4 regions of the Paenibacillus sp. FSL R10-2796 genome follow, and region 3 is predicted to be linked to each of the others. Evidence: riboswitches for the same ligand, from Rfam matches in the RefSeq annotation. Region 3 holds a riboswitch; each other region holds the start of a gene.
The links. A riboswitch is a leader RNA that binds a small molecule or an ion and turns the genes downstream of it on or off. The one in region 3 is predicted to bind thiamine pyrophosphate.
Positions count from the first base shown of each region.

Region 1 (7,843 bases), 2.5 Mb from region 3:
GCTTACCAGCTGTAGAGCGGTCGAAAAGATCACGGAGTTATATCCGAATGTGAAGATTGCAGGAAGACATAATGGTTTTCTTACCAAGGAAGAGGAGCCTGCCATTGTAGCAGAAATACAGCGCGCACAGCCAGATTTCCTGATCGTTGCGATGGGTGCGCCATACTCTGACAAATGGGTATATAAGCACAAACAGGAGCTTGCGCAGGTAAAAGTTGTTTTTGGCGTGGGGGGCAGCTTGGATGTAATAGCGGGAAAAGTTACTCCTGCACCAGCGCTATGGAAAAAACTCAATCTGGAGTGGTTGCATCGACTTTTGTTCGCTCCCGTTGCGAAGGGACAAAAGTCGCGATGGCGCAGACAGGCAGTACTGCCCAAATTCGTGTTCCGAGCTATGATTAGGAAATGAAGAAAAGGCCTCGTTTATGGGGCCTTTTTTAGGTTCGATTGGTGGGAGAGGAGGAGGGGGCAGGTGTGAGAGTTGGAAGTAAGGAGTAGGGGGAAGAGTAAGAGAGATTAGTGGGAGTAAGGTGAGGAGTATGAGCAAGAGTGAGTAGTGAGATTGAGGTAAGGACTAGGAGTAGGAGTAGGAGTAGGAGTAGGAGTAGAGTAAGAGTAAGAGTAAGAGTAAGAGTAAGTAGTGGGATTGAGGTAAGGAATGGGAGAAAAAGTGAGTAGTGGGAGTATGTGTAAGAGTGGTGAGTAGGATGTAAGTGCGACTATAGCTGTGACCTTTAAACAAATTAATAATAATAAACAACACCGATTCTGGTTGATGCCATAGTCTCGTATTTAATTCAAACTAAAAGCTAAAGAGGAACAATAAGGGCAAAAATGCCCCTGAGTCACTGGAATTCCGCCCGAAGAGGCAAAAGAAAGGCAAAAATGCCCTAGATCGGGCGCAATACAGCCCTAAGGGGCAAAAGAAAGGCAAAAATGCCCTAGATCGGGTGCAATTCAACCCGAAGTGGCAAAAGAAAGGCAAAAATGCCCTAGAATCGGTGCAATACAGCCCGACGAAGCAAATCAACGGTATAAATCCCGCAGAATGAGCCAAATCCGGCCCGACGAAGCAAATCAACGGTATAAATCCCGTAGACTGAGCCGAATCCGGCCCGACGAAGCAAATTAACGGTATAAATCCCGTAGACTGAGCCGAATCCGGCCCGACGAAGCAAATCAACGGTATAAATCCCGTAGAATGTCCCCAACCCGGCCCGACGAAGCAAATCAACGGTATAAATCCCGCAGAATGAGCCAAATCCGGCCCACCGAAGCAAATCAGCGGTATAAATCCCGCAGAATGAGCCAAATCCGGCCCGACGAAGTGAATCAACGGTATAAATCCCGTAGAATGTCCCCAACCCGGCCCGACGAAGCAAATCAACGGTATAAATCCCGCAGAATGTCCCCAACCCGGCCCGACGAAGCAAATCAACGGTATAAATCCCGCAGAATGAGCCAAATCCGGCCCGACGAAGCAAATCAACGGTATAAATCCCGCAGAATGAGCCAAATCCGGCCCGACGAAGCAAATCAACGGTATAAATCCCGTAGACTGAGCCGAATCCGGCCTGAAGCAGCAAATCAGCGGTATAAATCCCGCAGAATGTCCCAAACCCGCCCGGTTACTATCTATTACCAACAGGGGGGCGGTTTTCGCCACACATTTAATGTGATCCCTACTATGATGAGTGAAATTTGTTTAATTGAGCAGATACATCCGCGTTAATTGAAAATAGGGTTGGAGTTTATCGCTGCAAAATAAAAAAACTGACACCGCTATACCAGCGATATCAGTTTACAGTGCTTAGCGATTAAGCTAGCGGCTGCCTATTTTTAGCTTGTTCCTCTCGCATCCACTGTGACAACTGGCGTTTGAGCTTAAGGAACTCGGGAGAGTCCGTAATCTCATCACGGCGTGGCCGCGGAAACGGCACATCGACTGTATGCAGAATGGAGCCGGGGCGACCGGAAAATACATAGATACGATTAGAGAGCAGCAACGCTTCTTCGATGTTGTGAGTGATGAACAGCACAGAGCGGCGATTCTCTTCCCACAGCTCAAGCAGCCAGCGCTGCATTTCACTGCGAGTTAGTGCATCGAGTGCGCTGAAAGGTTCATCCAGCAACATTAGCTCCTGGGGAGCGAGCAATGCTCTGAGAAAAGCTGCACGCTGCTGCATCCCGCCAGACAACATATGCGGATAAGCATGTTCGAAACCGCTTAACCCAACCTTGGCAAGCCACTGGCGCGCTTCCTCGCGGGCTCCCTCCCGCAGTGCGCCCTTGATCTCCCCAGCAAGCAGCACATTATCCTCAATCGTACGCCAAGGAAAAAGCGCAGGCTGCTGCGGCATATAACTAATTTCACCGCGTTGACCTGTAACGACCTTACCGTTCATGCGGATCGTGCCTGCATCGGGTTTCACAAGGCCGCCAATCATATGGAATAAGGTGCTTTTTCCGCAGCCGGAAGGACCAACGATCGAAACGAATTCTTGTTGCTCTACCTTGAGAGAGACATTATTCAGAACGTTCGTCTCACGGCGACGATGGGAAAAAGATTTGGAGATGCCGCTCACTTCAAGGGCGGGTGCCACGGTATGAGCTTCAGGAGAGCTTATGACTTCTGTTGTTCTGTGTTGCATTTGCGTCGCTTGAGACATACAGGCATCTTCCTTTCTATGAGTTACGGCGCGGCTTCCAGCGAACCAGCCATTTTTCCAGCAATGCAATAATAGCAAAGAGTACAAGACTTAAAAGTACAATAATAACAATAGCAACAAACATCCGATCCGTACGATATGCGGATTTCTGCAGAAGCATATAATAGCCAATACCTTTATCCGCGCCAATCCATTCAGCGACCACGGCGCCCATAACCGCATAAGTAGCAGATATTTTTACGCCGGAAAATAGTGCCGGGATAGAAGAGGGCAGCTCCAGCTTGGTGAAGATTTGCCACTTGCTTGCGCCAGCCATTTTCATATAATTCATCATGACCTGATCACTTTGGGCCAGACCGCCCATCGCAGCGACAGCTACCGGGAAGAAACATACTAGTGTAATCAGCACGATTTTGGGCAAAAGACCAAAGCCGAACCAGATAATGAGCAGGGGTCCGAGCGCGATGGAGGGAACATTTTGACTCAGAATAATAAGTGGATAAAAAGCCCGTCTAGCCCAAGGCAAAAGATGCAAAAGCAAAGCAACGATCAGGCCTACCCCCGTACCAATGGGAAAACCAATTAAAGTGAGCCGCAGCGTAGCCATCGTATGTGCCCAAAGACCAGAAGCGTTACTGGTGGATTCACGGGCAATATCAGCAGGACTCGGCAGAATCCAGGATTCAATATGAAATACAGATACAGATAGCTGCCATACGGTTAAAAAGAAGACGACCGCCACAAGGGGCGGCCATATTAGCTTCCAGGTCGATCTCACGGCCGATATTTCTCCGTCAATTTATCCATGCTGATTCCGTTAGGATTATGAGCGATTTTGATCTGCGAAATTACGCTTGGACTGCCTGCTTCGATCAACGCCTCCTGCATCTGACGCACAACCTCCAGCAGCTCGCTAAGCTCACCTTCCATTGTGGTTTCCAGCGGATTCACTTGATGTTTAACACCGGATTTCTGAATGACCTCAATCGCTTTATCTACGTATGGGATGGAATCCTCATTGTTCGGAGTTTTTGGAATTACTTGAATGCTTAGTAGGGTGTTAGCCACAATAATCAATCCTCTCATTTTATAAGGTAAGTTCAAAAAGCCAACTTTGATAACGAAGTAACTCAGGAAGCAAACTCGACATCGAATCTTGAACGAACTTGGGAAGTCCGGTACTCACGTAGCACATCACTACGCTCCGTTCCTCCTTCCTCAAGTAACGTCCAACCTTCTTGGTTCTGAAGTCCGCTCTCTACTCCGCCGGTAAAAAATCATTACTGAATGCACTAGCAGCATCCAGCGGTTTATCCAGCAACTTCAGATCGTACATCCAGTCGCCATAATTCTGCCAGACCTCGGTTTTTTGCTCGCCCCAGCGGGCAGCATCGTCCTTGTATTTTGGGCTAAGCCATTTTTGGCTAGCTAGGACAAGGTCGGCGTCCAGGTCAGGAACGGCCTTCGATAACATACCGGCAGCCTCTTCCGGATGATCTATGGCATATTGATAACCTTTTGATGTGGCTTTCATGAAGGCCTTCACCAGATCAGGATGATCTGCAATTTGCTTCTCACTCGTCGTCAGCACAGGCGTGTAATAATCGAGCTGCGGCGCATAATCCTTTAAGTACAGCATATCCAATGGCTCGCCACGCAACTCAGCCTCAACACCAGTCCAAGCGTAGAAAATCCAGGCGAAATCAATGTCACGTTTGACGGCGGTAAAATAATCAGCTTCACCGATACTGATCAGCTTCACCTTTTTCACATCGCCACCTTCAGGATCCATGATAGCTTTCATGGCTGCTTCTTCCGCCGGTGAGCCCCAGCCTCCGTAGGTTTTACCTTCGAAATCCTTTGGTGATTTAATATTGCGATCTACTGGAGCAACGAATCCCGACGTATTATGCTGAATAATAGCTGCTATCGAGACAAGGGGTACGCCTTGTAGACGGGCTAGTGTTAATCCTTCTTGGGCGCTGATGCCAAATGCGGCTTCGCCAGAAGTAACCATAGTATCAGAACCCGCTGCGCCTGGCTGAACGATCTCGACGTCCAGACCTTCTTCAGCGTAGTAACCAAGATCCTTAGCTACGTATAGACCGGTATGATTTGTGTTCGGTGTCCAGTCGAGTGCGACTTTAACTTTGGTGAGCTCTTTTGGAGCATCCGTCCCAGCCGCAGCAGTTGGATCAGTAGCATTTGCTTTGTTTCCGGCTGTATTCCCATTGTTGCTGCCGCATCCGGCAATGGCAAGAATGAGTACACAGGTGAGGCACAACGTAAGTGCTTTTTTGAGGTGCATGTCTTCTTCTCTCCTTTAAGGTTACAAGAATCCCGTCTTCACAACATGAACCGTAAAGTGTAGTATGTACGTTTTTCTACATCTTTTAGTGATCTTACAAAAAAAGCGCCCCGAGTGATCGGGACGCTGGCTTGGCGCAAGGTTAGTTAAGGTCACAGGGACCAGAACCAATTGGCGATTCCTACGCTGGCATTATCCAGATCAGGTATAAGGGTCAGTATCTTGTGGGATACAATCTCAGCCGGCCAATTCCAGCACCCCTGGTTCTATGAAGTTAACGGGTATTTCTATGTGCAATATAAGTAAGCATAAGTTTTGTACCCATACTTTATATCTTATATTTCTCGCATACGGTGTATTATAGACGGCTGTACTCGGAATGTCTAGTAGTGCACTCCTGAATTTTTCCAATCCAGTAGTTTCTTTTTTGCTAGTCTAGATCTTTATATTTCTTGCGGTGACGCCGTTTAAGCTCACTAACCAGCGCCCCTAGCGTGAGGACAACGCTGATCAGAATCCCGCTCATGATCACGAAGAGGGCAAGAAATTCAAAGGGAGAATAACCAATCATTTTACTCCATTGAATCTTTCCATCCAGATCGTCAATGACCTGATTCATGCCGTAAATCCCGCTTACTACCGTAAATACAGTGAGAATCATCAGCAGATTATCCCGTCGCTTGGATTGAAACTTATCCTGATACTGAAACAGGTCATTTAAGGTTTCTTTCACTTCCTCGAACAAAGCATCGTTTCCGTATACTTTACGCAGCTGAAGAAATATCTCCCGGCCCTGCGACTGGGAAATCAACTCCAAGAAGTAGAACTTAGCCGAGAACTTATTGATGGAGTAGATTAGATTGTCTATTTCCTCATAATCATGATTAATCCGAAGTCGGGAGTGCATATTGGCGAGCTTTAGCAGAACGATTTTGTGGAAAATATTGAGTAAAAATCCGTAATAATATTGCCCGTACATCTGGTTGGCTAGACTAACAGCAATCTCCTGTTCAGCGCGGGTCATGCAGCAAAAGGTTTGCTCATTCATCATATAATATGTGTCTGGACCCCAGCGATTATAGGAATGCTCATGACAATAGTTTGCAATATACGCTGGATCGCTGGCACTGGCATAGGGCTTTCCGTTCAGATTAATTCCATCAAGCTGTGAGGCGCGATAGCGTAGATTTACACTAATCTCATCAGAGCTTTCTTCATTCTGAAAGCCGTAAAAAGCTTGCACCTGCATTCTTTCATCTACGAAAAAAGGAAGGGTCTCGAAATAAGCCCCATTGATATCCGATTGATCCAGATATGGCTCCAGTCCATCCACCAAATTTCGGAAGACAAAATCCTCTACCATCTCATAGGTCTGTTCCCCGCAATGAATATAAGTGTAATCATCCTGTATGAAGGTATTCTCTAGCGCACGGAAACGATCTGCGAATTCTAGGGCAATACTAAAGGGAATTGAATCCCCCTCCAGCTGGACACGTATCGTCACGAATCCAAGCTGAAAAGGACATATGAATATATCCGTCGAGAGAATTTTGAAAAATATAGATTGCTGCGGAATCTCCAGAATGCAGTCGAGATTATTTACTCTGGAAAAACGGCGAAACGAGTCGGCATCCTTCCTGCGTGGAAAAAGGACATGTGCAGCAAACGGTAAATAGGTGCGCTCCATTCGTTCATGGGAAACACAGTAGCCATCTCCGTAGTAGGCAGCTTCAAGCTCTTTATTATCCAGAAAAAAACGTGTGAAGCCGTCGTCCTGTAATTGCTGGATAAGCTGCTTAGAATCGCCCTTTTTTATAGAAAAGGGAAATATAAACTGCATGAGCGCAGTATGTAACAAAGGCTCAGTTGAAGACTCATTCATTCATCGTCCATCCTTGTGCTCAGAATATGCTTATAGATCACATTACCCTAAAAGGATAACGTTGATACTGTTCTAAATACGGGAACTCTTTCCTTTCACCGCTTGCATAGATTGGAACCTCCATGCGGCAATGCTTAGCAGAAACAAGAAGGCGGCAAAAGCGGCAAGTAATCCGGCTGTTTGTGCCACTTCTAAATGGTCCATAGACCAGCCCATAAACAGAGGTAGCAAAGCACCGCCAACACCTCCGGAAGCAATCATAATGCTGGGTGTTGACTCTTCGGTGCTAGGCAGCATTTTGCTGGAGTAGACTAAAGCAATGGAGAAAATACCGGACATAAACAGCCCCAGCAGCAGAATTACAATGAAAGCAGCCATTCGATTGTCAGTGAACGGAAAGAGTGTCAGCAGTAACAAGGTTAGTAAACAGCTGCTGAGAATGTACACGCGATAAGATATTTTTTCGGCAATTACACCCGCAAACAATCTTCCTGTAGACATCGCCAGCCAAAAGAAAGTGACTGTCAGTGCTGCGGCAGACTCCGTCATCCCTAGCTTGGCAATAAAGATAGCCGGCATAAAGTTGACTAAACTCATCTCTGTGCCTACATAAAGAAAAAAGAAAACGATGAAGATCCCTAACAGAATCCATTGCTTACCTTTATACGGAAATTTTTTGTTAGAACGTGAGCTTGAGGATTGCGAATTGTCTGCTCCTTGGACAGAGGCGCGTTCATCCAGCATTCGTTGTAGATTACCGAAATGCCCTCTTGTCCAGAGGATAAGAGAAATTAAGGAGAAGGCAGCGACGATTAGAAAGGCCAATCTCCACGCTCCGGCAGCAATGAGCGGACTGGCGATAAGCGGCATCACGAGTGCGCCTATCCCGAATAGCACTTCAAGCCGGCTCATTGCAATAGCAGTTCCTTCGGTTACAGCACCAATAATAATGGTGCCGATAACAGCTTCGATCATCCCGAAACC
Region 1 is NZ_CP150178.1:537,066-544,908, forward strand. It holds gene NST58_RS02560 (WecB/TagA/CpsF family glycosyltransferase) at 1-409, shown strand, start outside; gene NST58_RS02565 (hypothetical protein) at 993-1,586, opposite strand; gene NST58_RS02570 (ABC transporter ATP-binding protein) at 1,818-2,651, opposite strand; gene NST58_RS02575 (ABC transporter permease) at 2,686-3,447, opposite strand; gene NST58_RS02580 (MTH1187 family thiamine-binding protein) at 3,444-3,737, opposite strand; gene NST58_RS02585 (ABC transporter substrate-binding protein) at 3,928-4,977, opposite strand; TPP riboswitch at 5,139-5,249, opposite strand; gene NST58_RS02590 (hypothetical protein) at 5,408-6,859, opposite strand; gene NST58_RS02595 (MFS transporter) at 6,932-7,843, opposite strand, start outside.
Region 1: it holds a riboswitch for thiamine pyrophosphate, as region 3 does, so the genes downstream of both, NST58_RS02585 (ABC transporter substrate-binding protein) here and NST58_RS13990 (ABC transporter ATP-binding protein) in region 3, are expected to answer to the same signal.

Region 2 (7,843 bases), 760 kb from region 3:
CACCAGCTTCCGCGAAATGGAGAAAGTTGCGGCTGATCGCTTAACTGGAATGATTCCATCAGAGCTGAAAAGCATCTACACTCAGCTTATACGACCGGAAGACAGCCCTCCCGATTCGGAGGACATTCTGCTGCACAGCTATGTGAAAGCCGCTGATCGGCTGGATGCTTATTTGAAATGCGTATGGGAAGTTGCTGCAGGAAACCGAGAATTCGCCGCCGCGAAGGAGCAGACAGCAGCAAAACTTCGTGGGCTTGACCTGCAGGAAGTGGATTATTTTCTGACTCATATGGCACCGAGTTTCGAAATGTCTCTCGATGAGCTCTCTGCCGGAAACTAAACACCCTCTATACAATAAAAAATGGACCTCCGCATGAATCTCGCAGGGGTCCATTTAGTGATTAATAATTGATAATACAAGCGTTACGTTGTTGATTCGGTCAGGATATCCCAGTCTTTAAAAATGGGCTGCAAACCCTTCGTATATAGCATTTCCGTAATCTCCTGCACACTACGGCTATCGGATATTTCGAATTGCGGAGTTCCCCCTGCATTAGTGTGACCGCCCACCTCAGTAGTGACCCCGGCTGACATCTTAGTTATTCCTAGATGAATTAAATGATCGCGTAGAGAGGCAGGCTCTCTTGTAGATAAAGTAATGCCCGAACGGGGTAAAAATAACCGGTATGCCAAAATAATCTGCACTAGCGATCGGTCGGTAACATCACACTCCGGGTTAAATTCCCCTAAATAAGGCCGAAACCGTGGAGGTGACAGACTGATCTCGCAATCTGGATACCGATCCTGCAAATAACGGGCATGCATGGCACTTTGGAATGCCTCTTGCCGCCAATCATACATCCCGAGCAACGTACCAATATTCACAGAACGAAAACCTGCCTGACAGCCGCGTTCAGGTGCATCCAGGCGATTCCGGTAGTTTCTTTTAGGCCCTTTAACATGCAGCTTTCTGTAAGTCTCCTGGTGGTACACCTCTTGGTACAGTGTTAATCCATCCACCCCTGCTTGAAGAAGCTCTTTATATTCTGCAGTTGATAGAGGATTTATCTCAATACTGACAGAGGAAAAAAATTCCCTGAGTACATCTACGCAATCCTTAATATATGAGACAGGATTCTCCCGGCGCGATTCACCAGTCAAAATGAGGATATGCCGCAGACCTGTAGCTGCAATCTTCTCAGCCTCCCTGCGAACCTCCTCCAAGGACAGCTTTTTGCGCGGAAAATCATAAATGGAGCTGAAGCTGCAGTAGGTACAATGATTCACACAAAAATCCGCAAGATACATCGGTGTGAACAGCTGCATCGAATAACCAAAATGTGCACGGGTCAGTCGCTGTGCAGCCAACGCCATCTCCTCTAGCAGCGGCGTTGCTGCCGGAGAGAGCAATGCCAGCAAATCATTTTCGTTCAGCTTGTCTTTTCCAAGCGCCCGCTTAACGTCATCCTCCCGGAACTCCTTCCACAGCTGCTCATAAGGATACTGCTCCAAGCGGGCCAGTGTGTCAAAAAAGCTCATGCTAATCTTCCCTCCTTTCGTGACCTATCAAATTCAGTTCAAAAATCCAGTCAACGGTGACGAAGCAAAAGCAACTTCTTCTACAGGACCGAGTCCTGCCAAATAAGCTTTGCGGCCAGCGGATATCGCCTCGCGGAACGCTTCCGCCATGACGAGCGGATTACGTGCCGTTGCAATAGCCGTATTAAGCAGAACAGCAGCGGCCCCCATCTCCATTGCTTCCGCCGCTTCCGAGGGCTTGCCAATTCCGGCGTCTACAATAATCGGCAAATTCACTTCTTGAATAAGAATACGCACAAGCTCCTTGGTGCGCAGGCCGCGATTCGTTCCGATCGGCGCACCAAGCGGCATCACAGCAGCAGCACCGGCATCTCTCAGACGTAAAGCAGCCGAAAGGTCCGGACTCATATAAGGCAGTACTACAAAACCCTCCGCTGCTAAAATCTCTGTAGCTCGTATGGTCTCCAGATTATCTGGAAGCAGGTATTTCTGATCATTGATCACTTCGATCTTGACCCAGTTCCCCAGTCCCGCAGCTCTTGCTAATCTTGCAATACGGACTGCCTCTTCCGCTGAACGCGCTCCTGAGGTATTAGGCAGAAGAGTCATGTGGCCGGGAATGTGGTTCATGATATTTTCTGCTCCACCTTGCGGGTCCACTCGGCGAAGCGCTACAGTAATCACCTGAGAACCAGAGCTTGCGATCACTTCGGGGATCAACGTATTCCGGCTATATTTTCCGGTTCCGATAAATAATCTACTGGTTAATTCGATGCCGCCAATATGTAACGGGTCATGCATGAAATTACCTCCCTTTGGTTCTTATAAATTTCTCAAAATTCTATACCGCTCCATCTCAACCCCCACCAACAAAGTGCACCAGTTCCAAACGATCATCCTCGCTCAGAGCAGTACTTTCATAATTCTCCTTACTGACAAATTCTCCATTCAGCTCAATGATCATCAAACGACCCGACCACTCAGGAAGACTGATCAAATCAGCTATAGTTTGAATACCACCAGAACACTCTGCGGATTTCCCGTTAATCAACAGCTTCATTCTGAATCACCCCCTTCGCCCATGCTGTTACCTCCAGGCTATGAATGAACCGCCTTATGAATAGCTTTGGCGGCCTCATAAGGATCATCCGCTCCGCAAATACCGGACATCACAGCAACTCCTGCCGCACCTTTCCTGATGATCTGCGCCGCATTAGCGGGGCTAATTCCGCCAATCGCAATTACAGGAATAGAGCTGGTCTTCACCGTTTCTGCAAGCAGCTCTAACCCACGTGCGGGCAGCCCTAACTTGCTATCCGAGGGAAATACATGACCAAACAAGCAATAATCAGCTCCCTGCTCTGAGGCATTCGCCGCTTCTTCCGGAGAATGAACCGATCTCCCCAGCCGAAGCTGAGGTGCAATTCGCCGGGCTGTAACCGGACTCAGACTGTGCCAAGCCAACTGAACCCCCGCGGCACCAGCTGCCAAGGCTACATCGATCCGGTCGTTGATTATCAGTTTGGTAGCGGGCATACCGGCAGCCAACAGCTTCTGTGCCGCAGCGAGCAGTTCGCATGCAGGACATTGCTTATCTCTCAGGTGAATATAATCGACCCATGTCTGCACCGTGACAGCTAGTTCAACAAAATGTCTCAGCTGTAGCTTGCCGTCTGATATTAGATGGATCTCAGCTTGCAACATCACGATCTCCTCTCTCACTTCCCTGTAGGTCAGTAAAAAACAAAAAAACTGCCCCCCGTAAGGAAGGCAGTCAGAATCTGTATATAGACGGCACTACAAATAGCCCGACAACAGAAATTCGTTCTCCACTTCCCTACGCTGGTCTTAACCAGATCAGGTTCAAAGGGTCCGGAAATCCATTCCGTCTCAGCCAATCGGCACCCCTAGTGACATAAATATACAATTTTAAAATGCTAACGTGGTTTATAGTAACATATTTTTTTATTGAAATACACCCATTTATTCACATTAGCTGTACTGATCTAACCGTTTACTACCTCGCCACCATTTACATGAATAACCTGTCCAGTCACATAACTGGAATCGTCAGAGGCCAGATATACATAGGCTGGTGCCAGCTCTTCTGGTTGTCCAGGCCGTTTCATAGGCTGTGTACCTCCAAACTCGCTAACCTGTTTTGCATCAAAGGTAGAGGGAATCAGCGGTGTCCAGATTGGACCTGGTGCAACACCGTTTACCCGTATGCCCTTCTCTGCCAGATTCGTGGACAAGGATCGTGTGAAGCTAAGAATAGCTCCTTTAGTTGATGAATAGTCCAGCAGCTGCGGGCTTCCGCGATAAGCGGTAATTGAAGTTGTATTTATAATGGTAGATCCTGCTTTTAAATGAGGCATAGCTGCTTTTGTTAAATAGAACATCGCAAATATATTCGTACGGAAAGTACGCTCAAGCTGCTCGGAAGTAATATCCTCGATCTTAGCTTGCGGATGTTGCTCTGCCGCGTTATTGATGAGAATATCAAGCTTTCCTAAGCCCTCCACCGTCTGTTTAATAAGATCCTTACAGAATTTCTCGTCACCGATATCACCTGGAATTAGGATACATTTGCGGCCTTCCTGCTCGACCTGACGTTTAGTTTCCTCTGCATCTGAGTGTTCATTAAGATATGAAATGACCACATCAGCGCCTTCTTTAGCAAAAAGCACAGCAACTGCACGCCCAATTCCGCTGTCTCCACCGGTAATTAACGCCGCCTTGTCTTGCAGTTTACCTGCTGCTTTATAATTTGCCGGCTCGTATTTGGGCAGCGGCGTCATTTCACTCTCAATCCCTGGCTGATGATGCTGCTCCTGTGGGGGTAAGGTTTTTGTAGCTTGTTTATTGTTGCCTGACATCTTCCCTATCTCCTCTCGTTAAGCAAATTGATAGTTAACTGATCGTCTTAGGATGGCACAACTATGCACGTTTATACGCTGGGTTTGTCATTTTCTTAAATCGCTTTACGAATCTTACTTACCACAATGAAAGTAGATATAAACAACCGTGAGAGATATACTGCTGTAAGTGGAGAGGAATTCACTGCATACAAATAGACACAGCATCGCTGCTGTGCCTTGAATTGTTCACCCTGACTATTTTAGAGAAGAAACATGATTTTCTGCATTCACTTCATGTTCCAGCACCCACATAAAGTACAGAGCTTTGGCCGCTTTCTCCCGGGTCACTATAGCTTTAGGTTCTAGTTCTGTCCCATTGACCATTTCGCCTCTGGCAATCCCCATTTCAGATCTAAAGAGTCCTAATTCATATGCACTTTTTACTTTTGAAATTAAATAAGGAGAAATGTCCGCTGTATCAACAAGCTGCGTCCAGGATACAAGAGGATAGTACATCGCACCTCTAGCTCCTGGCTCCAAATTCGAATCATAGCCAGGATCTCCTGGCACTACTGCTGTGCCGTTATAATCAGTCATGTACTTAGGTTTATTAGCAAACTTTACTTGGTAAACATCATAGAGAATAGCACCCATCGATTCACGTGACAGCTTACCTTTCGGATAATAGGCAACATCAGATCTTTCCACTTTCATTAACTTAGAAATACTGCGTGTGAATTCAGCAACTGTCATCTCCGTATCCGGATTAAAATTCCCTTGACGGTCTTTGCCCATTACTCCCAGCTGGATTAATTTTTCAATTTGATTACGGTAATAAGCAGCTTCCCCAGTCGTCGTATCATTCGTTATTTCCGGAAAAATCTTACCCCAGTTCCCTGTTAGTGCCGCATGCTTAACGTTCCCTTTAAGGTAAGGAGTAATGGAGGCAGCAGTAGAATCGCCAGTAGCACCTTTCTCTACAAGCTCCGTGACAATCATCCGTGAAAATTGTTTGGCGAGCGCTTCTTTAAAATGAGTCCCATCGACTTTCTTTGAAGGATGCCCGTTAGCGTAACTTCCGTCATTTGTTTTGCCTGGCGTTTCTCCGGCTTCAATAGACATGAAGAGGGCTGTTATTGCTTCTACACCGATCTCGTTATAATATTTCAGACTTTCCGAGTTAAGGTCAATAAGTGTAACTCCAGATTCATCTGCGACCCGTTTAAGAATATCTACAAACTTTCTTGATTTAAAAGAATTTTCATAGATATATCCCGGACTTGCATTCCCTTTAATTCTGGACATTGGGGTTACCAGTACTGGTATCATACCCCGGGCTTGAATCGCAGGGAGATAGACTTCTTTAAGGTAATTTTCATACATTGCTTCTGTCGAACCTCTGCCGTAACGTCTGAACTCATCTGCGCTCTCATCATTGTGTCCGAATTGAATAAACACATAATCCCCAATGCTGCCATTCAGTAAAATGCCGTTCAGTCGACCTTCTGTATAGGCATTTTTAAACGAGCGTCCCCCCATGGAATAGTTAGTTACACTCAATTTATGTTGATTAAACATACTGCCAATAATCTGGCCCCAACCACTCATTGGTGCTTCGTCGAAGGTGTAGGACTTGACAGTAGAATCTCCAAGTATAAATAAATTCGGAAGAGCTCCAGCCGCTCTATGCTGAGTCAAAATCGGTTCCAGTATGATCTCCTCAATCCCCACAGCTGTGTTCACTTTGTTCGGTTCGATCTCAATATCTATATGGTCACGGCCGTTTACATACGTATAAGTCCACTCTTTCCCTTTGGCTACAGCCGTATGCTTGACGGGTACAAGCTTTGCAGCGTCCCAATGTCCACTTTTCAACAAGCGGCTGGTCTGCATTCCTGATACTGACACGATCCCATCCTCTGCGTCAGAAGTCGTTTTTACATATACGTTGTAGGTTCCAGGGGGAGCATCCATTCGAAACGCCATTCCGTAGTTGTTATAATTATCTTTCTCAGATTTAGGTTCAGCAAAAAAAATAGGTTCTGTGATGAAAAAACCTGTTCCATCGGATGTAATTGAGTCGGTGTGCACTTCTCTGGCGGGTAAAGCGTTGGTCTCTTGAACAAAACCATAACCTAAAGATGAGTCATACAATTGTGCACCGCGATTAGGATCATACCTAACGGATTGATATCCTGTTTTAACTTGGTTTGTAAAATTAAACTTGTATACGCTTGCAATTTGGGTTGGAGGTTGCCTCTCTGCCCCATCTTTTAATAGGGATGCCTCTGTTTTACCGTGAGTAAGAGTCAATGAAGCCATAAGTAAAGAAGATAAGATTAGTATATTCCTACACAGCTTTCTCACTTCATTACACTTCCTTCCGTTTCTCGAAATACTTCCCTAGGTCCCTTCATTATCCCTGTTCTCTAAAGTGATTCAAATGATGATTTCATTCTTTTTTTTGACCTTTTGTAACGAAAACCATGGAATGATCAACGGCTCACACTGCAAAATGGTCATATGTATAGGTATCCTTGATATAATTAAGAACATCCCTATTGATCCTAAGGAGGAGAACTCCTATCGCTTACAAAGTCAGCTTTCCGAACATTATAAGTACACTGCAGCTGATCGGTGTTCATTATCGTGTAGCAGAACCTGGGTGGACATACCCTGATCATCATCACAAAATCTTCGAACTATTGTATTGCTACGACGGCAACTCCCATCAATATGTAGAAGGAAGTTCCATTGCCTTTGGTAAAGGAGATTGGTTAATTATTCCGCCTGGCTTACGTCATTATGTAGTTAATTCTGGCCTGAGCAACTATATCTACCTCTCCTTTCATTTCGATATTGACGATTTAAAGTTTCGTGAATGGTTTCAGTCTCAGGCTGTACAGAAATGGAATAACCAGCAAATGCAGCATTCGGGATTAAATCACCAACTGGAACATTTGGATGAATTTATTAAGAACAATATTCTCGCCACGACGGCCTCCACTGGATTTCCCGAGGAAATTGAAGAAATGATTCTTGTAAAAGAAAGGCTTCGTTTGCAAGCGATCATCCTGATGATTTTGACTGAACTCATTGATGTACAGCTCTCGAATTCGGAGAATTCCAACACAGCGCGACAAGCAAACTCTTTGTACGAGGTGGAAACTGCTCATCAGATCGAAAAATATATTGCAGCCAATATTCATTTGCCGGAGCTCACGGTTAATTTGATTGCTGAGCAGCTTTGCTTAAGTCGGGTGCAGTGCCATAAGTTGTTTACAAAGATATATAAGATATCTCCTAGGCAGTACATAACTAACCTAAGATTAAAGAAGTCAAAACATTTGCTGCTTCATACCGATTTAAAAATACAGAGGATTTCTGAACAACTCGGGTTTGCTTCCCAGAGCCACTTCAGCCGACAATTCAAACGATGGACG
Region 2 is NZ_CP150178.1:2,329,187-2,337,029, reverse strand. It holds gene yfbR (5'-deoxynucleotidase) at 1-340, shown strand, start outside; gene thiH (2-iminoacetate synthase ThiH) at 424-1,539, opposite strand; gene NST58_RS10370 (thiazole synthase) at 1,573-2,340, opposite strand; gene thiS (sulfur carrier protein ThiS) at 2,396-2,599, opposite strand; gene NST58_RS10360 (thiamine phosphate synthase) at 2,638-3,243, opposite strand; TPP riboswitch at 3,357-3,458, opposite strand; gene NST58_RS10355 (SDR family oxidoreductase) at 3,546-4,418, opposite strand; gene NST58_RS10350 (GDSL-type esterase/lipase family protein) at 4,656-6,767, opposite strand; gene NST58_RS10345 (AraC family transcriptional regulator) at 6,962-7,843, shown strand, end outside.
Region 2: it holds a riboswitch for thiamine pyrophosphate, as region 3 does, so the genes downstream of both, NST58_RS10360 (thiamine phosphate synthase) here and NST58_RS13990 (ABC transporter ATP-binding protein) in region 3, are expected to answer to the same signal.

Region 3 (7,843 bases):
GGCTCATAAGTGGTAGAGGCTACCTGCTGAGCAGTTCTAAACATCTCCGTATAGGTGATGATCGCTGCAAGCGATGTATCTTTGACCAAGCTAATAAAAGAATTGGATAACGGCGGTACAGAAACGCGTGCAGCTTGTGGCAGAATTACGCGGCGCAGAGCCTGCCCACGAGTCATCCCGACTGAGAAGGCAGCTTCCCACTGGCCTTTATGTATCGACAGGATAGCAGCGCGTACGATTTCCGATGAATAAGCCCCTACGCTAAGGGTAAATCCAATGGTGGCGGCAATGAAAGGGTCGAGTACAATACCAACAGCCGGCAAACCATAAAATATAATAAATAGCTGCACTAACAACGGGGTTCCCCGAATGACCCATACATAAAAACGGGCGATTAGCTTCGGAATTACCCACGGTGAAAGACGTGCCAACGCGGTTAGGATCGCCAAAATCAATCCAAGCACAAAGGAAAGTAGAGCCAACGGAATGGTAAAAGCCACCCCGGCTTTAAGCAGGGGTAGCAGTGTATCTAAGAAAATTTGTATTTTGCGGTCATCCATTATTCAGACATCCTTTTTAGCTTCTAGGCTTAATTAGCCTTGCTAGCCTTGTATTATTTTGAAACGTCAGCTCCAAAGTATTTCTCGGAAATTTTCAAGTACGTTCCATCACTTTTCATCTCTTTAATCGCATCACTGACCGCATTCACCAGCTCATCATTGCCTTTCAGGAATACCGCAGCACTTTGTGAGCCTTCAGGAATCTCATCAACCACTTTAATTTTTGCATCTGGTTTTTGTTTTTTCAGATCCAGATAAGACAAGCCATCATTCACAGTTGCATCAATACGTCCCGAAGTCAGCAGATCCATCGCTTGATTGAAACCGTCCGTAGCTACGATTTCAGCACCGTTCTCACGAGCGATGTCGGATAAGTTACTGGTCAGGGATTGTCCGGCTTTTTTACCCTTTAGATCAGCAAAGGTCTTAATATCCTCATTGTTTTCGCTCACGATCAATACTGCCTTGGATACAATATAGGGTTCAGAGAAATCATATTTCACTTTGCGATCTTCGTTAATGGAAACTTCATTAAAAATGACATCAAACCGTTTCGCATCCATCCCAGCAAAAATACCATCCCACTGAGTTTCAAAAAATTCAGCTTCAACACCTAAACGTTTGGCTACTTCTTCGGCAATTTCCACGTCAAAACCCGTCAATTTCCCCGCAGTGTCATGATAAGTAAAAGGTGCATAAGTCCCTTCTGTACCTATCCGCAATTTGCCGCTGGCCTTCACAGCCTCCAAACTGTTTTGCGCTGAAGATGCTGCTCCACCATTCGTTCCAGCTGTTGGTTCAGCAGCCGTATTGGTATTCGAATTATTGCCGCAAGCCGCTACAAGGACCACGGTTAACGCCAATATAATAGTTAAACTCCATTTTTTCATTATTAAATCCCCTCTCTCTATCCGGTTTTTTTCCGGTAAATTGAATAGTACACTGCCATCACATGATCGTCAATACTTTTTTCCGATTATATACATCGGAATTGTAATATTAACTAGATTTCTACTTATATCTTACCCAATCTTGGATTAATCCTTCACTTCTTTCTCTCTTTACTTCTCAGAAAGATATGGTATATTTATAAACAAATTAATATGGACCTGTTATTTCACTAGGGGAGTCGGCCGACTGAGACGGAGCTTCAAGCTCCGGACCCTTGGAACCTGATCTGGATCATACCAGCGGAGGGAAGTGGAGCAGAATTTTCATCAAGCATGTTAAGTGTTATTATGCAGAATGAACTTTTTGACCCATTCATTTCCTCTGGAAATGGATGGGTCTTTATTTGTTTAGGCGCTCCACAAAAATATTAGGAGGTTAGATCATCACGACCATTTTATCTATTCAAGGCCTAACCTACTCTTTTCCGGAAACTGAACAACCCCCTGTATTCGCAAATCTATCCATGGATATCAGGCAAGGGGAATTCGTCTCCGTAGTAGGTGCTAGCGGATGCGGGAAAAGCACATTTTTCAAAACGGTTGCCGGTTTACTCGAACCTACTCATGGAAAAATAAAACTCCCTACGCTCCCCTCAACCGCTAGTCGTTTAGGTCAGATCGCTTATATGCCTCAGCAGGATTTATTGCTGCCTTGGAGAACAGTGCTCGATAACTGCCTTTTGCCCTGGGAGATCAAGCCCAGATTTAGTAAACAGAAAACGATCACTCAGATTCGGGAAATGTTGGCCCGCTTCGGCTTAACAGATGTAGAGAAGGCTTATCCCCATGAACTTTCGGGAGGTATGAAACAGCGAGTAGCATTTCTGCGCACCTTAGTGGCTGGAGGCGGAAGTGGTCTTATGCTGCTGGATGAGCCCTTTGGCGCTCTCGATGCCATGACCAAACGTGAGATACACCGTTGGCTGTTGGAGTTATGGGGTGAACTGAATCAGACGATTATGCTCATCACTCATGATCTGGAAGAAGCCCTATTGCTCAGTGACCGGATTTATTTATTATCTGGCGGTGCGCACAGCGAATTACAGGAGATCGTTGTCGATCTACCAAAACCAAGACATTATAAGATGAACTATGAACCCCGGTTTATAGCACTACGGGCAGAGTTGGAGCGAAGATTGCATGCAACCTATACCTTTTAAAAAACATCTAGACAACTATGGTCCCTTCCTTCTTCTGGTACTGCTCATTCTTGTAATCTGGGAGTCAGCTGTTCGCCTTCACTTGATTCCAGCCTTTATTCTCCCTGCACCTTCATCTATTGGCATCGCATTGATCGAGCACAGGCAATTATTATTTGGACAGCATTTATTGGCGACGTTACAGGAGATACTGGTGGGTTTTGTCCTTTCTGTGATTTTTGGTGTATTGCTGGGCATTGGAATGTTCCTGTTTCGCCCCGTAGAAAAGGCCATCTATCCCTTCCTTATCATTAGCCAGACGGTCCCATTAATTGCGCTATCCCCCATTTTTATTATGTGGTTCGGATATACGCTGTGGAGCAAAGTGGCTGTGGTGTTTTTGACGGCTTTTTTTCCAGTCGTAGTGAGTACATATGATGGACTTCGTACAAGTGGCCAGACTTACAAGGACTTATTATTAACATTTGGTGCAAACCGCTGGCAGCTGCTTGTCAAAACCCAAATTCCACTGGCATTGCCTGCTTTTTTCTCTGGCTTAAAGCTGTCCATAGTATACTGCGTCATCGGAGCTACTATCGGGGAATGGCTCGGCGGCAGTAAAGGACTCGGTTACTTCAGCCGCAGAATGGCCGGAAATATGCAGAGCGATGAAATGTTCGCGGCTGTATTTCTGCTGTCCGCGCTTGGTGTTGTGCTTTTTCTGGCGATAGCTTTACTCGAACAATTATTTTTAAAGAAAAGAGGATCTAACCAATGAATCATTTAAAATCACCACAACGAGGACTTATTTCTGTATTTCTAGTATGCACACTTTTGCTCTTAAGCAGCTGCGGGAAGGCAGACAAGCTAAATAACAACTCCCAAACCGGTTCCTCCAATTCCGAAAATAAACAGTCACACAAGCTGACGATTATGCTTGATTGGTATCCCAATGCCGTTCATTCCTTTCTATACGCTGCGCAACAGCAAGGTTTTTTCCAAGAGGAAGGTTTGGATGTCGAGATCAAAATGCCTGCGGACAGCAATGACGCCCTAAAGCTTGTAGCAGCAAATCAAATTGATCTAGCGCTCAGTTATCAGCCTCAGGTGCTTATGGCACGCGGAGAGAAAATCCCTGTACGTTCGATTGCAGCAATCGTGCGGCATCCACTGAATCATCTGATGGTTCCTCAAGCAGGCAGTATTCATAGTCCCAAAGAGCTCGTGGGAAAACAAATCGGCTATTCCTCCATTCCGCTCTATGAAGCGATGATTCGGACAATGATCCAGAGTGATGGAGGCGATCCTTCATCCGCCAAGCTGATTGATGTAGGTTTTGACCTTATCCCTGCGATCTCTACAGGACAAGTGGACGCAATAATGGGCGGATTCATCAACCATGAACAACTGATCCTTGAAAAAGAGGGACATCCGGTCACCTCGCTTAATCCAACGGATTACGGAGTACCTGACTATTATGAGCTTGTGCTGGTGGCCAGCGAACAAGGATTGCAAAATTCTGAAGCCTACTTTAAAAAATTTCTAAATGCCATAACAAAAGGACAGGAATTTGTGGAGCAGAATCCTGAACAAGCCCTGGATTTACTGATTGCACATGAAGATGCAACTTCACCGCTCGACAAGGAGATTGAGAAAAAAAGTCTTGAAATTCTACTGCCGCTGATGAATGCAGGCGATCAAACTTTTGGTTATCAAGACCCGACATCTTGGGAAAAGGTTCAGCAGTGGTTATCCACCAACGATCTTCTACCAGAAGATATTAAAGCACAGGAAGCTTTTATCAATCTGTAACGTTTAGTTGGTTATTCATACAAGCTTGAGGAGGAATTATGATGAGTTACTTAGCCAAAGTACGGGAATCCAACCCCTTGATCCACAACATCACTAATATTGTAGTAGCCAATTTCTCAGCCAACGGTCTGTTGGCGCTGGGTGCCTCTCCCTTTATGGCGGATGCCCACGAAGAAGTGATCGACATCGCCGCTATGTCGTCTGCTGTAGTTCTAAATATAGGCACACTCAATGACTACGCCATTCAATCTATGTTGCTCGCTGGTAAATCCGCTAATAAACACGGGGTTCCCCTAGTGCTTGACCCGGTAGGTGCAGGCGCAACTTCTTATCGGACCGCTGTCACTCAAAAACTAGTGAATGAGATGCAAATCACCGCACTGCGGGGGAATGTGGCTGAAGTCGCTAATGTGATTGGGGAGAGTTGGTCCATTAAAGGAGTGGATGCTGGCGAAGGTGAAGGCGATGTAGTCCTTTTGGCTGAAGCTGCTGCGAGGAAGTTAAGCTGTGTGGTCATCATAACTGGAAAAGACGATGTGATCACGAATGGAAAAAACACTTATATTGCCAGCAACGGTCACCCTATTCTCACGAAGGTTACAGGAACTGGCTGCTTGCTCAGTGCTGTTGTGGGTGCATTTCTCGCGGTAAGTGGTGGTGCCTCGTTGGAGGCCGCAGTGGAAGCCCTCTCCTTCTATGGAGTAGCCGCTGAAATCGCCGCTGAACTAACAACTGGTCGAGGACCGGGAAGCTTTCAGGTTGAGTTTCTAAATCAACTGACATGGGTCACGCCAGAAGTCTTCTTAGAAAGATCTAGCATCAAACAGCTCAGTTAATGACCCTCAAAGGAGTGAATTCGATGATTATATCCAAAGCTCTAACCATTGCCGGCTCCGATAGCGGCGGTGGTGCTGGCATTCAGGCCGATCTAAAAACCTTTCAAGAGCTTTCTGTCTATGGGATGTCCGTCCTCACAGCTGTGACAGCGCAGAATACGCTGGGTGTCCAAGGGGTTTATCCAGTGACTCTGGAAGCTATAAATCAGCAGCTTGATTCTATAGGACTTGACCTGCAACCAGATGCCGTAAAGACCGGGATGTTATTTAACAGCGACATCATCCGCATTGTGGCAGATAAAATTAAGTATTACGGCTGGTCTAATCTTGTAATTGATCCTGTGATGGTCGCTAAAGGAGGGTCCACACTGCTGCTGCAGGAGGCGGTTCAATCCTTAATCAGCCATCTGCTGCCCTTAGCATTGGTGACGACACCCAATATTCCCGAAGCCGAAATGATCACAAAGATGACGATCTCCACCATAGAAGAACGCAAAAAAGCAGCCAAAATCATTCATGGCATGGGCTCCAAATATGTAGTGCTAAAAGGGGGACATGATACCTCAACCACAGCCGTAACCGATCTTCTATATGATGGTCACGAATATACCTTATTGGAGAGTAGCCGGATTCAGACCAGACATACGCATGGTACAGGCTGCACCTATTCAGCAGCAGTTACCGCCGAGCTAGCCAAAGGCAAATCCGTAGCTGAGTCCATTCAAACTGCCAAAGCATTTATACAAGCGGCGATTGAGGACGAGCTGGGCATAGGGGCTGGGCATGGACCAACCAATCATTTTGCTTATCAAAACAGACTGCGGGGGATAAACAGTGCAACGAATGAACAGTGAACATCTGCGAGATCTATTAAAAGTCTATTTCATAATGGGCAGCGTAAATTGCCGTAAAGCTCCCGTTAAGGTGCTGCAGGAAGCGGTAGCTGGGGGCATAACCATGTTTCAATTCCGTGAAAAGGGTACCGGATCCTTAAGCGATAAGGCACGACTTAATCTTGGCAGACGACTTCAAAAGATCTGTCATGCCAATGGCGTGCCCTTTATCGTGAATGACGACATTGATTTAGCGATCGCGCTTGATGCGGACGGAATTCATGTAGGACAGGAGGATACACCTGCATTGGCGATCCGCCAGCTACTTGGAGAGAATAAAATCATTGGTGTATCCGCTCACTCCTTCGCTGAAGCTCAGCAGGCGATTGCCGATGGAGCCGACTATCTGGGCGTGGGTCCCATCTATCCTACGTCATCCAAGGAGGATGCCAAAGCTGTTCAAGGCACTGCGATGATTGAAGAACTAAGAAATAAAGGCATTACCATCCCTTTGGTTGGCATTGGGGGAATCACGCTGCAAAATGTTGCACCAGTATTAACAGCTGGTGCGGATGGGATTTCTGTTATCTCAGCGATTGCCGGAGCTGAAGATATTACCACAACTGCCAGAGGCTTTGTTGACAAAGTCAGTTTAAGCGGGACATAAGCTCATACAGCTCTTCACTGCTTAAATGCCGCCATTGTCCCAGTTCCAAGCCGTCTAATGTAATATTCATAATTCTTATGCGCTCCAGCTTTAGTACTCTATATCCTAACTCCTTGCACATTCTGCGTATTTGCAGATTAAGACCTTGAGTTAGGATAATTCTAAACTGACATTCTGTGATCCGATAGACCTCACAAGGTTTCGTTGTGACTCCAAGAATGTTCACGCCGCTAGACATCGCCTGTAAGAATTCTGACGTAACCGGTTTGTCTACATGAACTACATATTCTTTTTCATGCCCATTCTCGGAACGCATCATTTTATTTACAATCTCTCCATCGTTGGTTAACAAAATGAGGCCTTCCGAGTTTTTGTCTAATCTGCCAATCGCAAAGATCCTTGAAGGATACCCTACAAAATCAATAATGTTCCCAGCCACATGTGGGGCTGCTGTACAGGTAATGCCTATCGGCTTATTCAAAGCGAGATACACTGGCTCCCCTTTACTGCTTGTTATCGGCTCCCCATCGATCCATACGATATCCTCTGGCTCTATAAGAATGTTCGCCTCACAGACAATACCGTTTACAGCGATTCGACCTGCTGCAATTAATCGTTTGGTTTCCCTTCTGGAACAAAAGCCTGTTTCGCTTATATATTTATCGATTCTCACTGCTGATCCTACTTTCATTCTATATACTTACCTTACCTCTAGTCATAAAAAAACACCTGATTTTAACGATCAAAATCAGATGTTAACCTTCAGGAATAACCCAGTTTAAGGGAGCTATTTGGTGCTTCCGCTTTTTTTCACGTTACTGCCCTTGCTTCCACCTGCACCTTTAGCACCTGGACCCGTCGTTGGGTCACCTTTTGCAGGTTTAACTGGTTTTGCTGTTTTGTTCCAGCGTGTCCAGCCTTTACTCCCCGTACCTCTGCCTGTGCCGCCACCTTTACTTTTTGCACCCATCATATCACTCCGTCAGTCATTCAGAATTCGTATAGTTTATACACTTTACCTATCTTACCACACTCTCAACCTTTCT
Region 3 is NZ_CP150178.1:3,085,621-3,093,463, reverse strand. It holds gene NST58_RS14000 (amino acid ABC transporter permease) at 1-560, opposite strand, end outside; gene NST58_RS13995 (amino acid ABC transporter substrate-binding protein) at 614-1,450, opposite strand; TPP riboswitch at 1,673-1,776, shown strand; gene NST58_RS13990 (ABC transporter ATP-binding protein) at 1,975-2,670, shown strand; gene NST58_RS13985 (ABC transporter permease) at 2,651-3,427, shown strand; gene NST58_RS13980 (ABC transporter substrate-binding protein) at 3,424-4,461, shown strand; gene thiM (hydroxyethylthiazole kinase) at 4,503-5,297, shown strand; gene thiD (bifunctional hydroxymethylpyrimidine kinase/phosphomethylpyrimidine kinase) at 5,321-6,151, shown strand; gene thiE (thiamine phosphate synthase) at 6,141-6,797, shown strand; gene NST58_RS13960 (pseudouridine synthase) at 6,778-7,470, opposite strand; gene NST58_RS13955 (DUF3934 family protein) at 7,585-7,767, opposite strand.

Region 4 (7,843 bases), 3.4 Mb from region 3:
GATGAAACCATTCTTGATCATTTAAAAGTATTAGAATACCAACAGGAGGATGATGGAGGATGGCAGATAAAATGGGAGCCTCCCGGTGAAACAGCAAGGTTGGAATGGAGAGCCTATAAGACGCTAAAGAGTTTGATGATACTAAATTCATACAACAAGATTAATCTATGAGGCTATTAAGGAGATAATAAACACTCCAAGGAGAGGAACCTATGAACAAATTAAGGGCAATCATAGTTCCGTTATTCTTAATCTTTTTATTTGGATGTAGTAAGGAGCAAATTAGCGATAATTCAAAAAAAGAATATAGCAAAGCTGAACAATTTATTACCGATATGGGCTATCTGATCATTAGTAATGAAGGAATTGTTTCTGAATATTTATTAGATAAAAAACTGCTGACGGAAATGCCATACATGCAATACTGGAGTGTTCAAAGTGTTGATCCAGTCGATTATATAGGCAAGGAAATAACTACAAGTAAGTTCATCGTTAAAAATCACCCCTTAGATAATAAGAAGGATAATACAAAAAAACAAACCCTGATTTTTCTGCTAGAAGCAGACGATCAAGTGATAGGAGGCTATAGTTTTCCTGATTTCGATGAATTACATATGGGCTGGGTTTATACCATTGATGGGAATACACTCGAAGAATTGACCGGAGAAGCTTTCCCGAAATGGTCTAAGGAGTGGAATTTAAGATATAAATAATGGCTGGGGAGTATTTATAAAGGAGCAGATATGAAAAAACTAATCCTAGTACTTGTAGCTGTGGTTATTATTTCGAATGCGATATGGAGTTATTTATATTTCAATAAAGAGGTCGAAACAAATTTAAACACTGGTGTTCAAGTATATACACTTAAGGGTACAGGGGATACATGGGATGTTTTAGATTACAAAATAATAATTTCATCTAATAAAATTTTACGGGGACATGGGAAGTTAGTGTTCAAGGGAGACCCAAGCGCTTTAGTGAATAGTAGCTATTATAAGTATGAAGTCAATGAAAAAAACAATAATAATAAGGATGAAACAGTTCTTGTAAATGAAGCTAGGTCAACGGATGGACCCGTTTCAATATTAAGTAACACTGATATCGGGTCTATAACTGGTCCATATTTATATGACGAATTAAATAAAAATAGACAAAATTATGAAAATACCACTTTATCTATTACATGGAATGATAATGAAGGGGAGCTTCATTCCGAAACAATAAGTCTAGATATTGCGAGTGGAATTTCTCTTAAGGATGATCTTTAAGGGTGATAAATCCAAGAGACTAAGATTGAATCTCTACGGACTGAAGGAAGATCCTCTACGCCCCAAAAGCCTGCCGGTACTTCACAGGAGACATGCCTTCAAACCTTCTGAACACTTTAATGAAATAGCTGGACTGGGCAAAACCGGACTGAGTCGCAACCTGAGCAATGGAGAGTCCTGTGGACACCAGTAAAAGCTTGGCTTTAGCCAGCCGACAATCGGTTAAATAACGGTTAGGTGTTTTACCCATAACCACCCGGAACAGCCTTAGAAAATGATAGCTGCTGTACCCGGTCAATCTTGCCATCGATTCCAGAGACCAAGGGCTGGCACATTCGACATGGATGATATCTGCAGCACTGCGGATGGACTGCCTAACCTCGTGCGGTACTGAGCCGTGAAGCGGCTCGGAGTTCTGCAGCAATTTTACTAGAAGCTCATACAGCAGAGCAGATAGTCTTGGCTCGCTACGGGTCACGTAGGAAGCGCTTAGTATATACATTTCCTCGAATAGTTCGTCCAGCTTAGCATCCAAATCAAAAGTGAACAGGTATGCACGAGACTGGTCCACTTCTTCTAATAAGGGAAGGACAATTTCAGTGTTAAAATGAACCCAGCGGACATCCCAAGGCTCGCCTGGGTCAGAGCCGTATTGCTGATAAGCCCCTTTGGGGTACAGAAAACCTCGTCCTCTACTCATCGGAATACGTTCGCCCTCATGGAATACATAACCCTCCCCACCAAAGATCAAATGCAGGTTATAACTCCCCAGAAACCCTTCGCTTCTTCTCTCTGTATGTTGTGGAAAGTGAGTGTAATGTCCCAAAAATTCAGGATAACAGACATATTTTGAAAAAGCCGGTGTCGGCAAATACCATTGTTTCTTCATGTTTGGCAGCACCCATTTCTGTAGCGCAACAGAGCGCAAGTTGGATTAAGGCAATGAACGCAAGATTGTTATATGATAACAATATTTTGTTATATAAGACCTCTTATCATTGATACTACAATAGAATTATATAATATTGAAAGCATATTTTTAATACTTTGGAGGTAATGATGAAGAAACCTGTCGCAACTGAAAAATTCGAGCTTGGCGTCTGTTATTATCCGGAGCACTGGCCAGAAAACATGTGGGAGGACGATTATCGCCGGATGCGTGAACTCGGCTTTACGATCATTCGGATGGGGGAGTTTGCTTGGTCTATTTTTGAACCGGCAGAAGGGCAGTTTCAGTTCGGGCTCTTTGATCGGGCGATTGATCTAGCACATAAATATGGTCTTCAGGTTGTACTTGGTACTCCGACGGCGACGCCTCCAGCTTGGTTGACTGATAAGTATCCCGAAGTTTTAAATGTAACCTACGAAGGTGTTACACTTCAGCATGGCATGCGCCGTCATTATAATTACAGCAGTCCTAAATACCGGGAACTGTGTGCACGTATTGCAGAACAAATGGCTGAACATTACGGCAATCATCCGGGTGTAGTTGGCTGGCAAATTGATAATGAGCTCAACTGTGAGATCAGTGAATTTTATTCGGAGAGTGACCATAAGGCTTTCCGGGAATGGCTACAGCAGAAATATGTTACACTTGAGCATTTGAACGAGGCTTGGGGAGCTGTTTTTTGGAATCAAAGCTATAGTGACTGGTCTCAGGTCTATCTTCCACGTCCGACTCCAGTACCGAAGCAACCCAATCCTCATCAGGCATTGGATGAAAAACGGTTTATTTCGGACAATACAATTTCTTTTGCCAAAAACCAAGCGGATATCATCCGTAAACTTGCCCCTAAGCAGTGGGTAACCACGAACGGTCTGTTCGGGCATCTCGATAGCCATGAAATGACGGATGAACTGTTGGATTTCTTCAGCTATGATTCCTATCCTCAGTTCTCTACTATTTTTTATGACCCGAATGAGCGGAATCCGCTGAATGATAGAGGCTGGGGACTGTCGTTATCTGTTGTTCGTTCGATATCCCCGAATTTCTGTATTATGGAGCAGCAGTCGGGCCCGGGTGGCTGGGTGAACCGGATGGATATGCCTTCTCCAAAGCCGGGGCAGATGCGGTTATGGACTTATCAGTCGATCGCTCATGGAGCAGATATGGTGTTATATTTCCGCTGGCGGACAGCTACGATGGGCAATGAAATTTATTGGCATGGAATCAATGACTATCATAATCAGCCTAACCGAAGAGTGCGGGAAGCGGGGCAGATCGGTCAGGAGCTGGCAGCAGCAGGTCATGCGTTTGTCGGTACTCGTAATCAGGCTAACATTGCTATTGTTCGTGATTATGACAATGAGTGGGATGGAGAATACGATGTTTGGCATGGCCCGTTTATGTGGAAGAGCAATAAGGAGTGGTACAAGGCGCTTCAGCGGAAGCATATCCCGAATGACGTACTCTATTTACGCAAAAAAACAACGCTGGAGGAGCTTGCAAGGTACGACGTGCTTATCTATCCTCACCCAGCGATTATGACAGATGAGACAACAGCACTGCTGGATGAATATGTTCAGCAAGGCGGCAAACTGATCTTCGGCTGTAGAACTGGCTATAAGGATGAGCGCGGTCAATGTTATATGCGTCCTTTCCCAGGTGCTGCTAAGGATCTATGCGGGATCACAGTTGAAGAATTCACAATGGTTAAGGGCAGTCGTCAGCCAACAACAATTAGCTGGTCGGGCGTGACCGAAGTCGTTACAGGAGCAGATGACTTTAATGATATTCTCAAAATAGAGGAAGCTTCGGTTGAAGTGATGGCGGTTTACGCCTCTGATTATTATGCGGGAAAACCGGCGGTAACTAGAAATCGTCGCGGCAAGGGTGAGGTTTGGTATTACGGAGCCGTATTTAATGAACAGGCAGCGGCTGAGATCATAAATTTAATTGATCTACAATCGCCAGCAGATTGGCTGGAGCTCCCAGAAGAGGTAGAGCTGCAAGTCCGTACCGGAGCTTCTTCCAGTTATGCTTTTTTGCTTAATTATAGTGAGACTCCTGTCACGATCCATCTTCGTGAGACCAAAACAGATTTACTGAGCAGCACAACATTGTCGGGCGAGGTGCTTCTGGAAGGATTTGGGGTATTGGTGTTAAACTAACGTATACATTGATCTCACATTTGAGTAGATTTGGATAATTCTCTCTTTTCGGTTATACTTTGAAGTAGCAATTATATAGTCACGGGAGCTTGGTGGGACCAGGCTGAGAGGATAGTTATAACTATCGACCGTCAAACCTGATCTGGATAATGCCAGCGGAGGAAATGGAGCTTTATTTCTATTTGTCTACTCTAAGGCCGCATCTTATACAGATGTGGCCTTTTCTATGTGTGGGGAGTAGACCGTCTCCGCTTGATCAAATCACCTTATAGGAGGAATTGAGATGACAAGCGAATTGAACAACGATCCAATCAATCTATCAGCTTTTCCAGCAAGTCAAAAAGTGTATGTAAAGGGTTCACGGCCTGATATACAGGTGCCTATGCGGGAGATCTCACTTAGTCCAACTGCGGGCATAGACGGCGAAGAGGAGAATGCCCCAATTCATGTCTATGACACAAGCGGGGCTTACACGGATGCTAATATTCATACTGATATTCGTCAGGGGTTAGAGCCCAATCGTCTAAGCTGGATTGAGGAACGAGGGGATGCGGAAGCGTACGAAGGAAGAACCGTGAAGCCTGAAGATAACGGGAATGCAACGGGAAAAGCTGTGGCGGAAGTGTTTCCAGCGCTCCATAGAAAACCTTTGCGAGCGAAAAAGGGGCTTAATGTCTCTCAAATGCATTATGCACGCAAAGGGATTATTACTTCGGAAATGGAATACGTTGCGATTCGTGAGAATGTGGCACTGGAATTTGTAAGAGATGAAGTAGCCCGCGGCCGCGCCATCATCCCATCGAATATCAATCATCCAGAGAGTGAACCGATGATTATTGGACGCAATTTTTTAGTGAAGATCAATGCCAATATAGGAAATTCCGCAGTATCCTCATCCATAGAGGAAGAGGTAGAGAAGATGAGATGGGCCACCCGCTGGGGTGCAGATAATATAATGGATCTCTCCACAGGTAAAAACATCCATACGACACGCGAGTGGATCATCCGTAATTCTCCTGTTCCTATTGGCACGGTGCCTATCTATCAAGCGTTGGAAAAAGTGAATGGGAAAGCGGAAGATTTAACGTGGGAAGTGTACCGTGATACGCTCATTGAGCAAGCGGAGCAAGGGGTTGATTATTTTACCATTCATGCGGGGGTTCTGCTTCGTTATATCCCGTTGACGGCACAACGTATGACTGGCATTGTTTCAAGAGGTGGTTCCATTATGGCGGCATGGTGTCTTGCGCATCATCAAGAGAACTTTTTATATACACATTTTGAAGAGATATGTGAAATCATGAAGCTGTACGATGTTTCTTTTTCCCTAGGCGATGGATTACGTCCGGGTTCGATTGCTGATGCGAATGATGAAGCACAATTTGCCGAGTTAGAGACGTTAGGTGAATTAACAGCTATAGCTTGGAGTCATGATGTACAGGTGATGGTAGAGGGTCCAGGACATGTGCCGATGCACTTGATTAAAGAGAATATGGATAAGCAAATTGAAACCTGTAACGAAGCCCCTTTTTATACATTAGGTCCACTGACTACAGATATTGCGCCTGGTTATGATCATATTACCTCTGCTATAGGTGCAGCGATGATTGGTTGGTTCGGTACAGCAATGTTGTGTTACGTAACTCCGAAGGAGCATCTTGGCCTGCCTAATAAGGAAGATGTACGTGTAGGGGTCATTACTTATAAAATAGCGGCTCATGCCGCAGATTTGGCGAAAGGGCATAAAGGAGCACAAGACCGGGATAATGCTCTTTCGAAAGCCCGTTTTGAATTTCGTTGGCGTGATCAATTTCATTTATCGTTAGATCCTGAGCGAGCGCTAGAATATCATGATGAGACATTGCCTGCGGAAGGCGCTAAAACAGCTCATTTTTGTTCCATGTGCGGGCCGAAATTTTGCAGTATGAAGATCTCTCATAATATCCGTAATACGACGAGAATTGAATCAGGAATGCAAGAGAAGGCGCAAGAGTTTCTCCAAGGCGGGAGCCTCATTTATAGATAACTTTTTCTGCTAAAAAGAAATATCTAAAAGAAGTCGTCATTGGCGGCTTCTTCTTTTATACTTTGAATAGATAGGAGTTGATGAAATGGAAGCGATTCGTTCAGAGGAAGCCATTTTAGAGGATTTAAGTAATAGTTTCTATCATTTTTTTGGATTGAAAGTCCTTCATGCTACCCCAATAAAACGTGGCTGGTTAAATCTTAAATGGAAAATCATAACGGAATCAGGACCATTTCTACTTAAACAATACAACAAAAAAAGATATAAATTGTATAATCCAGAAGAACTGAGCTTCGCCTTTTCTCAACAGAAAAGATTGTATCTACAGGGACTCCCATGTCCCGGATTGTTGGCTTATAACCATAAAGTTTTACTGGAATCAGATATGGGAGAGACGTTTATGGTTATGGAATATTGTGAAGGGCGTGTCATAGAGCCGGGCAAAATTAACATCCTTCAAATGTTTGATTTGGGTCGTGCCACAGGTAAAATGCATCGTTTATTAAATGATGGGACCCTTAGTTTGAAAAGAACCCCACAATTTATTCCCCAAAGCCCTGAGGAACGTTTAGAACATTGGAATGTACTCCTACAACAATCAAAGGAAATGGGCAAAACTTCACTCATCACTGACCTAGAGATACAACTGAGAGCGACTGAAGAAATAGATCCGGAAATATTCGAAGGACTTGTAGCTGGATGGGCACATCGTGATTTATGGGTTGATAATCTTTTATTTCAAGATAGCCAATTGTCTGCAATTCTAGATTTTGATCGGTTCAAATATGATTATCCGCAGCTTGATGTAGCGCGAGCAGTGATGTCATGTGCTTTAGATGAAGATTTAGATGGAGCACTAGCTTCAGCATTTATTGACGGATATCGTGAGGAACGAACGGTGGAGCAAGGGGATTTAACAAAATCATTGCAGTTGTTGTGGTATATGGAAAGCCCGTGGTGGATTAATGCCGCGATGGACAAACATAGTGTACCTCCAAAACGTTTTGCAAAAGAAATGAATTGGCTGGCTAAGAACCTGAACAATTTACCTGCTATCTTAGGGAACTTATAGTGAAAACGATTGAATTATAGCCTAAAAGATGCATTGACCAGCAAAAGTTTGGCGCTTATAATCTTAACAAGGAAAATTCATCAGATATTGAACCGTTTGTAAACGCATACAATGAGTTTTTTCCTTATTAATCATTGAAGGAGGAGATTAAAACTATTAAGTATTTCTTTTTTTCTCATTTTTGCAAACGTTTGCACATCACGATAGGCTTAAAATCGTAAGCTGCACTTAAAATTATGAGGAGGTTATTTACTTGGTATCCAAACAATCCAGGCGTTATATTTCGTGGTTAATTATTTTTTCACTCATTTTTAGTTTATTTGGTTTATCGGGTGGAGCATCGGCCAGCAATACGGATCATACAGT
Region 4 is NZ_CP150178.1:6,503,543-6,511,385, reverse strand. It holds gene NST58_RS29005 (hypothetical protein) at 1-171, shown strand, start outside; gene NST58_RS29000 (hypothetical protein) at 213-713, shown strand; gene NST58_RS28995 (hypothetical protein) at 744-1,268, shown strand; gene NST58_RS28990 (AraC family transcriptional regulator) at 1,324-2,157, opposite strand; gene NST58_RS28985 (beta-galactosidase) at 2,328-4,379, shown strand; TPP riboswitch at 4,451-4,560, shown strand; gene thiC (phosphomethylpyrimidine synthase ThiC) at 4,663-6,405, shown strand; gene NST58_RS28975 (phosphotransferase) at 6,491-7,477, shown strand; gene NST58_RS28970 (alpha-amylase family glycosyl hydrolase) at 7,731-7,843, shown strand, end outside.
Region 4: it holds a riboswitch for thiamine pyrophosphate, as region 3 does, so the genes downstream of both, thiC (phosphomethylpyrimidine synthase ThiC) here and NST58_RS13990 (ABC transporter ATP-binding protein) in region 3, are expected to answer to the same signal.